Regions from separate parts of the Sinorhizobium chiapasense genome, predicted to be linked through region 1. Evidence: predicted binding sites of a transcription regulator. Region 1 holds the regulator's gene; each other region holds the start of a gene.
The links. The regulator PhoB, encoded in region 1, activates phosphate uptake and scavenging genes when phosphate is short. The targets are predictions, from matches to a motif close to TGTCATNNANCTGTCAT.
Positions count from the first base shown of each region.

Region 1 (3,240 bases):
AGGCCGCGCGCGTTTCGCAGCGCACCGCCATGTTCCATCTCGGCAATCTCGTCGAGGAGAACGATACGGACAAGATGTTCACCAATCCCGATGACCAGCGCACGCAGGACTACATCATGGGTCGGTTCGGTTAAGCCAGGCGACTAGAGCATCCCGCTTTCAAGTGGAATCGCTGAAAGCGGATAAGATGCTCTAGAATCTAAGCGCTGGAGCGTCCTTTGTGGGTTCATTGAGCGCATGGCGTTCCAGTCAACCGGGTTACGAATTCAAGGAACGAAACATGTCATCCACACACATCATGTCGGCATTTGACGACGAGCTTAAATATCTGACGCGCCGCGTCTCGGAAATGGGTGGGCAGGCCGAACAGATGGTGGCGGATTCCGTCCGGGCGCTGGTGAATTCCGACCTGGCGCTGGCGCAGAAGGTGATTTCCGACGACGCGATCCTCGACGACGCCGAGCGACAAATCGGTGAGAAGGCGATCGTAACCATCGCCAAGCGCCAGCCGGTCGCATCCGACCTGCGCGAGATCATGGGGTCCATTCGAATTGCGGCGGACCTGGAGCGCGTTGGCGACCTCGGCAAGAACACCGCCAAGCGCGTGATCGCGGTCGCCGGATCCGGCATCCCGCGCAAGCTCGCGCGTGGCCTGGAGCATCTGGCGGAGCTGGCCCTGGTCCAGCTCAAGGAGGTGCTCGACGTCTACGCCTCTCGCTCGCCGGAAAAGGCGAACCGCATCCGCGAGCGCGATGAAGAGATCGACGCGATCTATACGTCGCTTTTCCGCGAACTGCTGACCTATATGATGGAAGATCCGCGCAACATCACCCCGTGCACGCATCTGCTCTTCTGCGCCAAGAACATCGAGCGTATCGGCGACCACGCGACCAACATTGCCGAAACGATCTATTACATGGCGACGGGCGCCCAGCCGCAGGGTGAGCGGCCGAAGGACGATAATACGTCGACGCTGGGCTCAGTAACGGACTAGAGCATCCCGCTTTCAAGTGGAATCACTGGAAGCGGATAAGATGCTCTAGAATCAAAGTGCTAGAGCGTCCTTTGTGCGTTCATTTTGAACGCACGGCGCTCTAGGGCGCCCGAGAGCCCGATAGCCGCATGCCTTGGTTTGCATGCGTTAATCTTGTCCGGTCGCGATCTTTCGCGGCCCACAGAGTGTCGCGGTGGCATGATGGCACCCGCGCGTGGGAAGGAGCATGACCGAATGTTGCCGAAGATAGCTGTTGTCGAGGACGAGGAGGCGCTGAGCGTCCTCCTGCGCTACAATCTCGAGGCCGAAGGTTTCGACGTCGATACGATCTTGCGCGGAGATGAAGCTGAAATCCGCCTTCAGGAGCGGCTGCCCGATCTCCTGATCCTCGACTGGATGCTGCCCGGCGTCTCCGGCATCGAACTTTGCCGCCGACTGCGGCAGCGGCCGGAAACGGAGCGCCTGCCGATCATCATGCTGACCGCGCGTGGCGAGGAAAGCGAGCGGGTTCGTGGTCTCGCTACCGGCGCGGACGACTATGTCGTCAAGCCGTTTTCGACACCGGAACTGATGGCGAGGGTGAAGGCGATGCTCAGGCGTGCCAAGCCCGAGGTGCTTTCGACGGTGTTGCGTTGCGGCGACATCGAGCTCGATCGCGAGACGCACCGCGTCCACAGACGCAGCCGCGAAGTCCGGCTCGGACCGACGGAGTTCCGGCTCCTGGAGTTCCTGATGTCCTCGCCAGGGCGCGTCTTCTCGCGTTCGCAGCTGCTCGACGGCGTCTGGGGACATGACATCTATGTCGACGAGCGCACCGTGGATGTGCATGTCGGCCGTCTGCGCAAGGCGCTGAATTTCTCGAACATGCCCGATGTCATTCGCACCGTGCGCGGCGCCGGCTATTCGCTTGAAAGCTGAAGGCCGGCGGCCATCCTTCGATGGACATCAAAAAAAGGGGCGTCACCGCCCCTTTTTCAATTGCGTTCGCGCGAGGCCGGTCAGCGCATGCGCCGGCGTTCGCCGGAAGGCTGATAGGCGAGCCGCGTGTGATAGCTGCAATAGGGCGACGATTCCGGTGAGTCGTTGCCGCAGAAATGGAACTCCTCCTTCAGGGGGTCGCCGATCGGCCACTTGCAGGTGCGCTCCGTGAGTTCCGTCAGGCCGAGGCGTCGCGACATCGGGACGACGACGTTCGGTGCGAGTTCGAGGTCCTGATCGGCGACGAGATCGACTTCGATCTCTTCCTTGAGGACAGTGGCGCCAGCGGTGCGGGTGACGGTGCGGGTGGCGACGCGCGCGGCATAGTTCGGCGCCCGGGGGGCCGACGTGGTGCGCTTCGGGCGTGCGGCAGTGGTCGCGCCGCCGGCCTTGGCTCGGCCCGGCAAGCTCAACCGGTGAACCTTGCCGATCACGGCGTTGCGGCTTACGCCGCCCAGTTGTGCCGCAATCTGGCTGGCGCTCAAGCCCTCGGACCACAGCTTCTTCAGTTTCTCCACCCGCTCGTCAGTCCAGTTCATTTCTGCACTCTCCGTTCTCGGCGTTGGATGGCAGAATCCATCACCACGCTCCGGAAAAACTCCGGAGCTGCAACGCGATAACTCTTTTGGTGACTAGGTCCGCCGCATGCGTCTAGTAATTGAATATTAACCTACTGGCAGGGTGACTCCGTGGCAAGAGTCGCGGGAATCGCGCCGAATCGATTTCGGAGTTTTCCCCAACTTGCTGGCTGGCCGTTGCATTTTTGCAAGCCCCCGCTGGAGGTTTTTTCGCACATCGGAATCCGCGCGTTCAAGCTCGCTGCAAGCCTTGGTTTTGTTGACATTGCGGTGCGAAATAGGAATAGTGCCTGCGCCGCCGAAAGGCGGCATTTTTGATTTTTATCGGACACGATCGCCCGATATTGATGCCAACAGGACGGAAGGAGAAGTTCGCCATGGCCGCAACAACGCCGCTCTACGACACCTACATGCGTGCGCCGTTGCGTTTCGAGCGAGGCGAGGGCGTCTGGCTTATTGCCGAGGACGGCTCGCGCTATCTCGATTTTGCCGCCGGCGTTGCCGTGAACTCGCTCGGCCATGCCCATCCGCACCTCGTCGAGGCGCTGAAGGCGCAGGCGGACAAGGTCTGGCATCTTTCCAACCTCTATGAGATTCCGGGCCAGGAAAGTCTGGCGCGCCGGCTGACGGCGGTGACCTTCGCGGACCGCGTGTTCTTCACGAATTCGGGTGCGGAGGCGCTGGAATGCG
Region 1 is NZ_CP133148.1:156,995-160,234, forward strand. Features, by position in the region: gene pstB (phosphate ABC transporter ATP-binding protein PstB) at 1-134, shown strand, start outside; gene phoU (phosphate signaling complex protein PhoU) at 281-994, shown strand; gene phoB (phosphate regulon transcriptional regulator PhoB) at 1,229-1,912, shown strand; gene RB548_RS00740 (GcrA family cell cycle regulator) at 1,993-2,511, opposite strand; gene RB548_RS00745 (aspartate aminotransferase family protein) at 2,928-3,240, shown strand, end outside.

Region 2 (3,240 bases), 840 kb from region 1:
GACCGGAAACGAACTCCCAGAAGGGCAGGAATTCCTTGAAGGCGGCGCGTGACGGATCGTAGTGATGCGCGGCCGCATAATGGACGTCCGCGGTCAGCCAGACGATGTTCTCGACTGCGTTGTCGCGGATGAACCGCAGCAGGTCGGCAAATTCCATCTCCCTTCCGGTCGGCGCACCATTGTCGCCGTTGGCGATCGCATCCGACCCGCGCCTCTGAGAATAATCATCCCAGACGACAAGGCCGATCGGCATGTCGCAGGCGATCACCTTCCAGGTGGCACGTGAGGCGGCCAACTCCCGTTTCAGCCAATCCGCCTGCCGCCAGCCGAAGAGGCCGGCGTCCCCCTCCCCCTGGTTGGGGCCACGATAGGAGCGCAGATCGACGAAGAAGACGTCGAGCAACGGGCCGTAAGCAACCTTGCGGAAGATGCGTCCGGGCTGCGTCGGCAGGGTGCGGATCGGCGTCATCTCGTGGAACGCACGAGCGGCGCGCGACGCGTATACGGCCACGTCCTTTTCCGGATAGCGTGGATCATCGCGAAGATCGGTCGAGGCTGACCAGTTGTTCAAGACCTCGTGGTCGTCCCATTGATAGAAGGTGGGGCAGACGGCATTCAGTCCGCGCACGTGCTCGTCGAGCAGATTGTATTTCCACTGGCCGCGATATTCTTCCAGCGTGCGGGCGACGTCGCGCTTCTCGGGCGTCACGATCCGGTTCTTCCACATCCCCCCGTCCCGAAGCTTGATCTCCTCCGGTATGGGATTGTCGGCATAGATCGTGTCGCCGGAATGGATGAAAAAATCCGGCTCGTGAAGCTGCATGGTCGAATAGGTCTTCATCCCGACCTCGTCGATGCCCCAACCCTGGCCGGCAGTGTCACCGGACCAGACGAAGCGCACCGACCGCCGGCGCAAGGGTGCCGTGCGAAAACGCCCGACGATCGGCGCGGAGACGCGATTGCCGTCATAAAGATCAGTTGCGGTGAAACGGTAGAAGATATCCTGGTCCGGCAGCAGGTTGTCGAGCCGGCACTTGATCGCGCAGTCGGTCTGCGGCGTCGCATCGATGTCGGGAAGCCGGAGGGCGTTCGAGAAGCTTTCGGTGGTCGAATATTCGACTGCCACCCGCGCCGGCCGATCGACCCGCGTCCAGATCATTCCCGACTGCGTGTCGACGTCGCCGGACTGCAGGCCGTGCAGGAAATCCGGGCGCCCGTAACCGCGGGCGTAGAAGGGTGTCGCGAGACCGGAGGAAGCGACGAGACCGGCGGCGCCGGTGGAGAAGAGGAAAGAGCGCCTGGTCAGCGTGCTTCGAATGTCAGCCAAATTCTGCCTCCGGTACCGCCAGCGCATGTCGCCCAAAAGTGTGCAGCGGCTTTGGCGGACGACATGCGCAAAAAAGTTCGCGAATCATCGATTTCGCGAGCGGACCTTTGGCGAGCCGCATGTCAGCGGCTTTACAGCGGGATGAAACTATTTGAACGGTTTGGCGACAGTTCTGTGAAGAAGCGGTCGCAAGGCGAGCCGCGGCCGCGATTCCCCCTCGCCGCAGCCCCTCGCCCCGCTACAGCGCCGCGCGTCTTATCGGACACGCAAAGGAGGCTGCAGCACTTTGCATTGCTGCATGTCTTTTTCCTCAAATCGGGGACGATTTGAGGAACGCAGTAGCGGGGCGGCCGCGGCAGGAGCCTTCGCCCCGCATGCGAAGGTGGCCGGCAGGCCGGATTCGGGGCAAAAAGGGGGCGTGCGCGCGTTCCGCGCCCCTTCAGTGCCTGAAATCGTAATGATCGCGGACGTGGTGGTTGAAGTAGGCACCGGCGGAGTCTGCGTGCACGAAGTCCTCGTAAACGCTCTCCGGGACATCGAGGTAATGATAAGGCCTGCGATTGCCGACGAACCAAACGCTGAGCGTCCGATGGCGCGCGTCGTAATTGACGCGTTGGATCGCGGAAGAGTCCAGGATCGCGGACGATTGCAGCATTGGCATTGGCGTCGTCCCGGTGGTTCCCAGAAGTCGCTGACGCCTGACATTATATATCAATAGCCCGGATTTATAAACGACGGCGGGCCGGCGGTGCCGGCGTCCGAGGCGGCCGCGCGCAAATGAGGCAGGACGGGCGGCACTTTGAATTGCTGCATGATTTCACCCATAAATCGGCTTCCGATCTACAAAATCATGCGAATCGCGGTCATCCCATTCACGAGGTCTTCGCCTTGACCCAATCGAACACCCCCTCTCGCGACCGGCTCGAAGCCACTCTCGCTCGCCTCGATGGGCGCCGGCACGAGGAACGCGTCTTTGTGAAGCTCTATTCCGACACCGCCCGCGCCGAAGCGGACGCCGCCGACCGAAGGCTGAACGATGGAAAGAGGCTCAGCCCGCTCGACGGTCGGATCGTCTCGATCAAGGACCTCTTCGACGTCGTCGGCGAGCCGACTCTGGCCGGCTCGATCATACGCCGGATGGCAGAACCGGCCACGGCGGATGCAGCGATCGTCCAGCGGTTGCGGGCCGCCGGCGCCGTCATCATCGGCAAGACGCACATGACCGAATTTGCCTTCACCGCTGTCGGCCTCAACCCGCACTATCCGGTGCCCGGCAATGCGATCGACGTGAGGCTCGTTCCCGGCGGCTCATCGTCCGGTGCGGCCGTCTCGGTGGCGGAGGGCACAAGCGAAATTGCCATCGGCTCCGACACCGGCGGCTCGGTGCGCATTCCTGCGGCGCTAAACGGCCTCGTCGGCTTCAAGCCGACCGCCCGGCGCGTGCCCCTCGACGGCGCCTTCCCGCTCTCTCCAAGCCTCGATTCGATCGGCCCGCTCGCGCGCACCGTCGCCAACTGCGCGCTGGCCGACGCCATCATGGCTGGCGATGTGCCAAGAGCGCTCACGCCGGTGGCGCTCGACGGCTTGAAGTTCGGCATTCCGAAAGGCTTTCTCCTCGACGACCTCGCGCCGGAGATCGCTCGGGCCTTCGAGGCGAGCCTGCAAGCGCTCTCCCGCGCCGGCGCGAAACTCGCCGAATGCAGCATCGACGATCTCCTCGCCCGCTTCGCCGAGGCAACGTCGATCGGCTCGATCGCCGCGATTGAAGGCAGCCGAATCCACCGCAACTGGCTTGAGAACGAAGACGCAACCGTCGATACGCGCGTAACATCGACGCTGCGCCGGCGCTTGGCCGTGCCCGACGCAGCACTGGAAAAGCTGCTGCGGACGCGGCAGGACCTCGTTCGCGCCAT
Region 2 is NZ_CP133148.1:3,659,923-3,663,162, forward strand. Features, by position in the region: gene RB548_RS17500 (alkaline phosphatase D family protein) at 1-1,327, opposite strand, end outside; gene RB548_RS17505 (KTSC domain-containing protein) at 1,767-1,988, opposite strand; gene RB548_RS17510 (amidase) at 2,216-3,240, shown strand, end outside.
Region 2: the regulator PhoB is predicted to act here: its motif matches at 1,491-1,507, upstream of RB548_RS17500 (alkaline phosphatase D family protein).

Region 3 (3,240 bases), 760 kb from region 1:
GCATGACCTGGGAATCGCTGGGTCTCAAGGGCGACGAGGTCGTGACGATCGACAACCTCGTCAATGTCCAGCCGCGCGAAAGGCGCGTGGCCCGGATCACCTATGGCGACGGCTCGGTCAAGGAAGTTCCGCTGATCTGCCGCATCGACACGCTTGACGAAGTCACCTACGTCAACAACGGCGGCATCCTGCAGACGGTTCTGCGCGACCTCGCAGCCTGAGTCTGCTGACCGTCTTAAGGCTTGAGAGCCGGGGCATCGAATGGTGCCCCGGCTTTTTCACGTCCCCGTACCGGTAAGCGGCGAAATGCTCACTCCAACGTGACTTTCCGTTGAAGAACGGCCGTCGTATGTATGAATTCCAGCATTCGAGCCTGCCCATAACAAAGTGACGTCATGACATTCGCCTTTAGAACAACCATCCGGCGTCTCGCCCTGACGTTAGGGATTCTGGGAGCAGGCTGCGGAGCGGTTGCGGCGGACGACGGGAAAACAATCAAGGGCGTCGTTGAACTCTTCACCAGCCAGGGCTGCTCCTCCTGTCCGCCGGCGGATGCGGCGCTCAAGAAGCTCGTCGATGAGGGCGACGTCGTCGCGCTCGCCTATCACGTCGACTACTGGAATTATCTCGGCTGGGCAGACACGCTCGCTTCCAAGGAAAATACCGAACGGCAATATGCCTATGCCCGCATGCTCGGCCGCAACGGCGTCTATACGCCGCAGGCGGTCCTCAACGGGCGCGACCATCTCAACGGCGCCAATCTGCAGGCGATCAGGAGCCGGCTCGACGCGATGAACGCGGAGGGCCGGGGACTGGCCGTGCCGGTCCAGGCGGCGATTGGCGACGATGGAATCTCGATCAAGGTCGGGGCCGGCGAAGGCAAGGCAAATGTCGTCGTCGTCTATTTCGAGCGGGCCAAGGTGGTCGATGTCGAGAAAGGCGAAAACAGCGGCAAACAGATCGCCTATTGGCATGCCGTACGCGACATACAGACGATCGGCATGTGGGATGGCAAGCCGGCCGAGTTCACGTTGCCCGCCTCCGTCCTGATCGAGGGAAATGGCAACAGCGGCTGCGCCGTCCTGCTGCAATCGATGAAGGATGCGGAAACGCCGGGAGCCATTATCGGAGCGGCAGCGGTTCTTGCCGGCCCGCAGGGCAAGCTCTGAACCCGATGATTGAGACGGAGGGTGGTTCGGCCCGGCAGCATCGAGGGGCTGGGGCTGAGGGTTCGAAGTTACCGGACCGAACCGGTCATGTCTGCGTTCGTAATATCTCCCGCAGCATGACGACCTGTCCGGACATACGGTGGCAACGACTCTGTCCGGCAGCGGTCGAAGTTTTGCCGTGAATTGGGGCGCCGATTTGACTGAATTGCGGCAAGGACAAGAATTGCCGGCATTGTTCACCGGCTTCCGGCTTGCTTTTCCGTTCGTGTCAGGCACACTGTCGTGGTCCTGTCACATCAGAAGGCCAAAATGCTGATGACCGATCAACCGGATTTACCGGAAGGCGAAACGCGTCGCCAGGGCCAGACCACATCACAAGTGGTCGATTTTCACGAATACAAGAACGCCAGGAATCCCCCTCCCGTTACATTTCATCGCCGCGAGCTGGACCAGATTTTGCGGGTCTATGGCCGCATGGTCGGCGAGGGCGAATGGCGCGACTATGCGATCGACCACACGAAGGATCGAGCTGTTTTCTCCGTGTTCAAGCGATCGGGGGAAACGCCGCTCTATCGGATCGAGAAAAACCCGAAGCTTGCGGCAAAGCAGGGCGCCTACTGCGTGCTCAACGCCCATGGCACGATATTGAAGCGCGGCCATGAACTTGCCCTGGTGCTCAAGGTGTTCGACAAGGTCCTGAAGCTCGTCGAGACCTGACTCGACATCTCCTTTGGATTTGCCCCTCATCCGCCTGCCGGCACCTTCCCGCGCAGGCGGGCGAAGGGACTCGCGGGCTGCGCCAATGCCAGTCCCTCTCCCACCTGTGGGGAGAGGGTTAGGGTGAGGGGCCAATTCAACCCCGGACTCGTCAGTTCCGGTGGAGCGTATCCGGATAGACGCCCTCGTCCGGGTCCGAGGCTGCTCCGTCTCCGAGCGCGAGCTGCATGATCGCCGTGTCGAGCCAGCGGCCGTGCTTGAACCCGGTCGCCTTCATGAACCCCTGATGCTCGAAGCCGAGCGCGCGATGCAATGCGATCGATGACGGGTGCGCGCCGCCGATCACCGCCACCATCTGGCGGAAGCCAAGCGCGGTGCATCGCTTGACCAGCTCCGCGAGCAAGGCCCTGCCGACGCCTTTGCCCCGGGCTTCCGGCGCCAGATAGATGGAATCCTCGACCAGGAACCGATAGGCCGTCCGCGTGCGGAATGCGGAAGCATAGGCGTAGCCGACGATCGCTCTGCCGTAGTCCTCCTGTGCCACGATGTAGGGATAGCCGCTGCCGGTTATCGTCGAAAAGCGGAGCGCCATCTCCGCCTCGGAAGGCGGCGTTACCTCGTAGGTCGCCACGCCGTTCAAGACGGACTCGCGGTAGATTTCGGTAATTGCGGGAAGATCGGCAGCGACGGCGTCGCGGAGAGTGACAGACATGGGACTTCGTGATGTTGGCTTATCCCGATCAGATCGCATGGATCGGACGAGGCGATCAAGGCCGTCCTACTGTGCGGTTCTTTGAATCGGAGGCAGTTCAGGTGTTACGGCGATCGCTGCGCATCTGAAAGGACCCGCGGCGCTACTGCATGTTTCCACAAACCGTAACCGATTTAATGACAAAAACATGCAGCAATTCAAAGTACTACAGCTTCCTTTGTGCGTCTGAAAAGACGCACGGCGCTGTAGGGCAACAAAAAAGGCGGCCGAAGCCGCCTTTTTTGTGAATGCGCCTCGACTACTCGTTCCTGTTGCCCAGGAACTGCAGCAGGAACATGAACAGGTTGATGAAGTCGAGATAGAGCGTCAGGGCGCCCATGATGGCCTTGCGGCCAGCAACCGCGACGTCATCGGCCTCAAAGTACATTTCCTTGATCTTCTGCGTGTCGTAGGCGGTCAGGCCGGCGAAGACGAGCACGCCGATCACCGAAATCGCGAAGGCGAACGCGGAAGACGCCAGGAAGATGTTGACGATCGACGCGATGATCAGGCCGAAGAGGCCCATGATCAGGAACGTGCCGAAGCCCGACAGGTCCTTCTTCGTCGTGTAGCCGTAAAGCGACAGGGCGCCGAAGGAGGCGG
Region 3 is NZ_CP133148.1:3,735,032-3,738,271, forward strand. Features, by position in the region: gene acnA (aconitate hydratase AcnA) at 1-221, shown strand, start outside; gene RB548_RS17905 (DUF1223 domain-containing protein) at 396-1,169, shown strand; gene RB548_RS17910 (DUF2794 domain-containing protein) at 1,479-1,886, shown strand; gene RB548_RS17915 (GNAT family N-acetyltransferase) at 2,038-2,598, opposite strand; gene RB548_RS17920 (Bax inhibitor-1/YccA family protein) at 2,897-3,240, opposite strand, start outside.
Region 3: the regulator PhoB is predicted to act here: its motif matches at 1,448-1,464, upstream of RB548_RS17910 (DUF2794 domain-containing protein).